3 regions of the Sphingomonas sp. VDB2 genome follow, and region 2 is predicted to be linked to each of the others. Evidence: riboswitches for the same ligand, from Rfam matches in the RefSeq annotation. Region 2 holds a riboswitch; each other region holds the start of a gene.

What was found. A riboswitch is a leader RNA that binds a small molecule or an ion and turns the genes downstream of it on or off. The one in region 2 is predicted to bind cobalamin.
Region 1: another riboswitch for cobalamin. It lies ahead of ABT375_RS16345 (TonB-dependent receptor plug domain-containing protein); the one in region 2 lies ahead of ABT375_RS19975 (CbtB domain-containing protein).
Region 3: another riboswitch for cobalamin. It lies ahead of ABT375_RS21760 (TonB-dependent receptor plug domain-containing protein); the one in region 2 lies ahead of ABT375_RS19975 (CbtB domain-containing protein).

The regions. Positions count from the first base shown of each region.
Region 1 is NZ_CP159615.1:3,267,118-3,269,378, reverse strand. Features, by position in the region: gene ABT375_RS16345 (TonB-dependent receptor plug domain-containing protein) at 1-1,357, opposite strand, end outside; cobalamin riboswitch at 1,522-1,736, opposite strand; gene fdhD (formate dehydrogenase accessory sulfurtransferase FdhD) at 1,806-2,261, opposite strand, start outside.
Region 2 is NZ_CP159616.1:312,708-314,968, reverse strand. Features, by position in the region: gene ABT375_RS19985 (FadR/GntR family transcriptional regulator) at 1-48, shown strand, start outside; gene ABT375_RS19980 (CbtA family protein) at 49-771, opposite strand; gene ABT375_RS19975 (CbtB domain-containing protein) at 781-990, opposite strand; adenosylcobalamin (AdoCbl) riboswitch at 1,057-1,141, opposite strand; gene ABT375_RS19970 (histidine phosphatase family protein) at 1,166-1,762, shown strand; cobalamin riboswitch at 1,826-2,079, shown strand.
Region 3 is NZ_CP159616.1:731,007-733,267, forward strand. Features, by position in the region: gene ABT375_RS21760 (TonB-dependent receptor plug domain-containing protein) at 1-750, opposite strand, end outside; cobalamin riboswitch at 900-1,091, opposite strand; gene ABT375_RS21765 (cobyrinate a,c-diamide synthase) at 1,103-2,261, opposite strand, start outside.

The DNA of each region.
Region 1 (2,261 bases), on a different replicon from region 2:
GGAAAGCGGTGACCGACAACATCGCCCGACCACCGTCCAGGCTCTGGTCGAACCCGACATCATAGCTTTTGGACCGTTCAGGGCGCAGCGCCGCATTGCCGCTAAAGCTGTCGTACAGTTGATAGAGCGACGGCGCCTTGAAGCCTTCGCCATAGCTCAACCGCACATTGGTCGCGCCGCCATTGGGCGAATAGTTGGCGTTCGCGCCGAAGGTCGTCGCGCCGCCAAACTGGCTATGGTCGTCATGGCGCACGCCACCGGTCACGGCCAGACCCGTGAAGGGCTTGACGATCGCCAGCCCATAGACGCTGTCGATGTTGATCTTCGCGCTGGCGGTCGAACCGAAGCCGAAGAAATCATAATCCGGCCGCTCATGCTCATAGCCGAACAGCAGCTTGGCCTGGTCGACCGGCGCGTAGACGCCTTCATATTCGAAGCGCAGGTTGGTGCCCGAATAGCCATAGTCTGGGTCGGTGCCGCGCACGAAATAATAGTCGCGATCGTTGCGCATCCAGGTGACGGCGGCGCGGTTGGTCAGCTTGCCATCCAGCAGCGCCAGATTGAGGCCCGCATAGCCGACATATTGGTCGAGCTTGCTGACGTCGCTGCTGTCGGCGGGTGCGCCGAAGAAGCTGTCATAATCGAGGTCGGCATGGATATAATAGCCGCGCAGGTCCAGGCTCAGCATATCGGTGAAGTTGAGCTTCAGCCTGGCGTTGGTCGCGATATTCTCGGTCCCGTCGCGCTCCGTACCGCCTGCGGCCGACGAAATGCCGTCGGTGCGGAAATAGGCCGCGCCTACGCCGCCCGCGGCGATGCCGCTGGTGCCCGACACGTCCGCCTTGGCGCTCAGCGTGTCGCTATAGCCATAATCCACCGATGCGTTCGCGCCGAAGCCCTCGGCCGGCACGCCGGTCATCAGGTTGACCACGCCACCGATCGCCTGGCTGCCATGGACCACCGAGTTGGAGCCGCGCAATATTTCGATCCGCTGGATATTGCCGGTCAGCAGCGGGCCGAAATCATAGCCGTCGCCGATGCCGCTGGGATCGTTGACCTTCACCCCGTCGATCAGCACCAAAGTCTGCGTCGTCTCCGCGCCGCGCAGCGACACGCCGGTCACGCCGCCGGTCGATCCGTTGCGGTTGAAGCGCACGCCCGGCGTCGTCGCCAGCAAATCGACCACATCGATCGCCTGCCGCGTCTTGATCGTCTCCGCGTCGATCACGGTGATCGCCTGGCCGACCTCGTCGCGCGACTGCGCAATGCCCGTGGCGGTGACGACGATCTCGTCATCCTGCGCCCATACCGGCGTCGCCACGATCAGCGCCACCAGAGAAATGCCTGTTTTCAACATATATACCCCCCGGCGCCGGTGCGACTTGGGCTGGGGCGTCCGCAATGCGGTCGGGCGGAAGCAAGGGATGGCGCCATATCCCGTCCACAACCCGATGCGGCCCCGGCCGCATGGCGTCGCTCGACGGAAAAACCACCGTGCCCCGGCCATCCCCTGGACCAAAGCAAGAGCGACCAAGCGCCGGCAGGTCTCCTGGCTCGCGGGTCGCAGCACGGATGCATAGCCTTCCCGGACATGGGTCCAGTGGCCGGTCTTTCGACCATATGCATCGCACTATCCGCTTACAGTTGCAGGGACAGCCACGGAATTGGGCGCTCGCACGCCCGCACCGCATTCCCGATTAAGCCCGTTGCCGGGCACCGGCGCGATCATCTCGCAGGGGAAGCCAAGCCGCCCCCACGCCGCGCGCTCTAAGGGAAAGCGGATGCGATGCCAAGCGGCACCGGGTTTAAGCCAACGGCCTGTTGCTCCGCAGCAACATGGCGTCCCGCCGCGCCAGCACGACCAGCGGCAAGCCGGCCTCTTCCGCGCGGGCCGCCGCCAGCCGGGTCGGCGCGGAAATGGTGACGAGCAACGGGCATTGGCTCAGCACCGCCTTCTCCACCAGTTCATAGGAACAGCGCGACGACAGCAGCGCAAAACCGCCGTCCCAGGCCGCGCCAGCCCGCGCCATCGCCCCGATCAGCTTGTCGAACGCATTGTGCCGGCCGACATCCTCGCGCGCCAGCCGGACGGCCCCGTCCGCCCCGACCCAGGCCGCGGCATGGGCCGCGCCGGTCGCCGCGTTCAACGGCTGGTGATCGTGCAGCGCCGCCAGCGCGCGAAAGATGGCGGCGCGGTCCGCCCGCGACGTCGTCGCCACGCGCGGCAGCGGCCGGATCGCCTGCTCCAGATTCTCGATCCC
Region 2 (2,261 bases):
ATCGACCGCCATTTCGATACGTCTATCGGCCAGATGCTGGCGACATGATTATCGGCGAATCATGACCCGTTCCGCCGACAGGCCGAAGACGATCCCGATCGTGGCCCACAGGATCAGTTGGGTCGCGATCGAGGCGAGGCGGAAATGCCAGAGCAAGGTCGCCGGGAAATCGGCTGGTACTTCATCGACGCTGGGCAGCAGAAACTGGCCCAGCACGACCATCGCGACATAAGCCGCCATTGCGAGCAACATCGCGTCGATGCCACGACAGGATCGAGCGAGCGCGCTTCGGATCTTCGCGGCGATCACCGCGCCGCCCACCGACAGGGCGATCATGGCGAAATAGGCGGCGGTGCGCAGGCCCACAGTGTCATGCTGGCCCACGGCCGGCGGCGTCTGGGGATATTTGATCCCCGGCACGATCACGATCAGCAGAATGGCGATCCCGGCGAGCAACAGGGCGAAGCTGCGCGGGCCAATGCGGCCGAAGCGTCCATAACCATAGGCGAATATGAGTGCGAAAATGCCGCCGACCGCCGCGCCGTAAAGCGCCAGCGCGGTCAGGAGGCCCGCGCCCTTCTGCGTCGCCCGGCTTACCAGCTCCTCTTCCTGCCCATTCGCAGGTGTGTCCGCATGATGCGCCGCATGGACATGCTCATAGCCAATGGCGAGATCGATCTGGGGCTCCGCGATCACGCGCGCGAACATCGTCGCGACGAGGGCCGCGAGAATGCCGGCCAGCATTCCGCGCCACAAAAGACTTTTGGTCATCGCCGGCGATCAGTGGCAGGGGAAGCCGAGCAGATGGCGCCCGTCATGGACGAATTCATGCACATACATGCCGCCGAACAAGGCGAAGGCGCCCTGTTCGGTGCTGACGAAATAGAGGAAGATGAGCGCGATCAGCGTGCCGAATACGGCCCAGGGCGCGATGTCCTCGATCGGGATGGCGGAGCCACCCTGGACAGGAATGAAATGGTCGTCGAGCAGTGCGGCAGTGGTTGCCATGATCCGTACTCCTATAGGGGATTGCGCGTCCCGCGAGAGATAATATGTTCAGGAAGAAGGTCTGGCTCTCGACCTTGTACGTCGATAACAGTGGCGCGACCGCGCCGGAATCTCACCGGCTTCTTCTTCCTGATGCCCGCGCTGTTTAGGGTGCGCGATGGCGCGACGTCAACATCTCCCGGAGGTTCCGCTGGCTACATCCCTCCTTCTCCTATGCGCGGCGTCCACGCCGTCCAGCCGGATCGGCGGCTTTCCGGCGCTGGACGAGGGCCTGGACGCACGCGGCGCGCATGATGCCGCCGCCTGCCGCCTGCCGCCGGGTTTCGACAACCATGTCCTTTGCAGCCCGTCCCGCGCCGCCGCGCAGACTGCCCAGGCGATGGGGCTGGACGCCTCGGTCGAGGTCGCGTTGGTGGACATGGATGCCGGGCGCTGGTCGGGCCGGTCGTTTGCCGACCTTTTCGCCGCCGAACCGGCCGCCCTGTCCGACTGGATCGCCGATCCGACGCAGGGCACCGCGGATGGTGAGACCATGGAATCGGTGCGACAGCGGGTAGGCGGCTGGCTGGACGGAATCGCGCAGTCGCCCGGATGCGTCTGCGCCATCAGCCATGCCATGACGATCCGCGCCGCGCTGGCGCACGCGCTGGGCTTTCCGCTCGTGACGACGCCTGCCATCGACATTGCGCCGCTATCCGCCGTTCGCCTGTCCTTCAACCGCATCTGGCGGCTTCAGGCGATCGCACCGCACTGAGGGCTTGCGGACGGCCCCGGCAGCCGGTATCGCCGACCGCATCCGGGGAGCCGCAAGCCCCCTTCGATGACTGATCGCGCCGGTTCCCCGCAAGGGGATTAAAATGGGAAGGCGGTGCGGGTGGCGGTCCCTCGACGAGGGCGCTCATCCAAATCCGCAGCTGTCCCTGCAACTGTAAGCGGCGAGCGCGATGCACATCGCTCCCTTTCCAGGGGAGCAGCCACTGGGCCGGACGCTAAATCCTGCGAGGCCTGGGAAGGCGTGCATCAAGCGATGACCCGCGAGCCAGGAGACCTGCCGGCGTCTGGTCGCTCTTGCTTTGGTCCAGGGGATGGCCGGGGCACGGTGAACGCCGTCTGAGCGACGAACCCATGTGGCTGGGGCCGCATCGGTGCGCGCTGACGGGCTCCATGCGCCTGCTCGTCGCCGCGCATCGACCGTTCGTTCGCGTCCGGCACGCCCCCGCCCGAGATATCGCTCAGGTGCAGCGGGGGTAGAC
Region 3 (2,261 bases), 420 kb from region 2:
GGCGCTGTCGATGTCGGTGCGCCCCTTGGCATAATAGCCGCGCATAGCGATCGACACGCCCGGCGCCAGCGCGACGCCCAGACGCCCGTTGAGCGTGCCGTTGGTGTAGCCGTCCTTCTCCTTGGCGCCAAAGCGCGGGCTGATCGCCGAGATGCCCTCCGTCGTGAAGCGGCTGCCCGCGACCTGCCAGTCGATCGCGCCCTGTCGGCCGCCCAGCGCAGCGCGGGCGCTGACGGTATCGCGCGATCCCGCCTCGATATCGAAGCTGCCTTCGATCGGGCGTTCGGCCCGTGCGGTGACGATGTTCACCACGCCACCGATCGCCTGGCTGCCCCAGAGGATCGACTGTGGACCGCGCAATATCTCGATCCGGTCGATGGCGCCGGTCATCAGCGTCGCGAAATTATAGCCGCCGCCGGTCGAGGACGGATCGGCCAGCTTCACGCCGTCGATGACCAGCACGGTCTGGTCGGCCTCCGCGCCGCGAATGCGGATCGAGGTCGCCGTGCCATAGCCGCCATTGCGGGTGAAGCTGACGCCCGGCGTGCGGATCAGCAGGTCGGACACCGCCAGCGCCTGTGCGGCGTCGATTGCCGGCTTGTCGATGATGGTTATGCTCGACGCCACCTGTTCGATGGCCTGCGGCTGGCGCAGCGCGGTCACGATCACCTCGCCCGCATCATCGGCCAAGGCCGGCGTCGACAGGCCCGCCAGAAGCAGAAGGCCGCTCTTTGAAATCCAATGCATCATAATCCCCCAGTCGTTGACAGGACCGGGCGGACGCGACGCGGTGGCGATGCAGGGCGCACGCGCGCACGACATCGCCACCGTGCGAACCCGCACGGTCAGCTTGTCGTTGCGCGAGGATATCCTCGTTCGACCGGCACACCCTGTCCGGACGAAGAACGACCGCGACAGGCAGGTCTCCTGGCTTGCGGGTCAATGCCGTATTCGAAGCGCCTTCTCGGAATCATCGATTCCAATGGCTTGTGCCTCGATGGCTCGCCGCTCACAGTTGCAGGGGCAGCCGGGGTCTTTAACCCCGTTCCCTTTTGATCCCCTTGCGGGGAACCTGACGCGCAGCCGCCCTAATCGACTTGGATCAGGCGATCAAGTGGAAGAAGCCACCGGTCACCTGGCCCGCGCGGTGGCCCGCCGGAGGAAGGGCCTGCCCCTCCGCATCGGCCATGTCGGCCAGCGGCTCGCCCTCGCTGGCGGTGATGCTGGCATAATGGAACTCATGACCCAGCAACAGTTGCCCGACAGAGGCGAAGCTGGTGCCGTGCCGCAGCCGCGCGCTGCGATAGCCCAATGTTCGGCGCCTGCGCGCAAAACTGGTATCCATCGGCAACAGGCCCGCCATCGGGTGGACGACGCCGTCGCCATCCTCCAGCGTGCGGCCCAGCACCATATAGCCGCCACATTCGCCATGCACCGGCCGGCTCTGCGCAAAGGCGCGCAGGCCGTTCAGGAACTGGCCATTGGCCGCGATCCGCGCAGCATGGAGTTCGGGATAGCCGCCGGGCAGCCAGCAGGCATCGCAATCGGCGGGCGGCGATTCGTCCGCCAGCGGAGAAAAGAAGCGCAGCTCCGCGCCGGCCGACCGCCACCAATGTACGATATGGGGATAGAAGAAGCTGAAGGCGGCGTCCCTGGCGACGGCGATCCGCTGCCCCGGTGGCCGGATGCCGGGCGGTTGCGCCGGCACGTCTGTCGTAGCGCCGGCCGCCGCCTGGATCGCATCCAGATCGCATTGCGCCGTCACCCGCCCTGCGATCGCGTCGATTCGCCGTTCCAGTTCCTCCGTTTCGCCAGCCTGCACCAGTCCCAGATGGCGGGACGGCATGGCCAATCCCTCGTCCGTGGCCATCGCACCCAGCAGCGGCAGGCCGATACGCGCGAACCCATCCTCGATCATGCGGACATGGCGCGTGCTGGCCACCTTGTTGGCGATCACTCCGGCGATGGCCGGCGCGCCGGGAAAAGTCGCGCAGCCATGCGCCACTGCCGCCACCGTCTGCGCCGCTGCGCGGGCATCGACGACCAGCAGCATCGGCCAGCCCAGCAGCCGCGCCACATCGGCCGACGCGCCCGAACGACCCGGCGCCCGCGCGCCGTCATAAAGGCCCATCGCGCCTTCCGCGACGACGAGTTGGACAGTTGTAGCGACGTGCGCCGCCAGCCCCTGCAGCATGGTCGGCGCCATGGCGAAACCGTCCAGGTTGATCGAGGGCCGGCCGGTCGCGGCTTCGTGAAAGGCC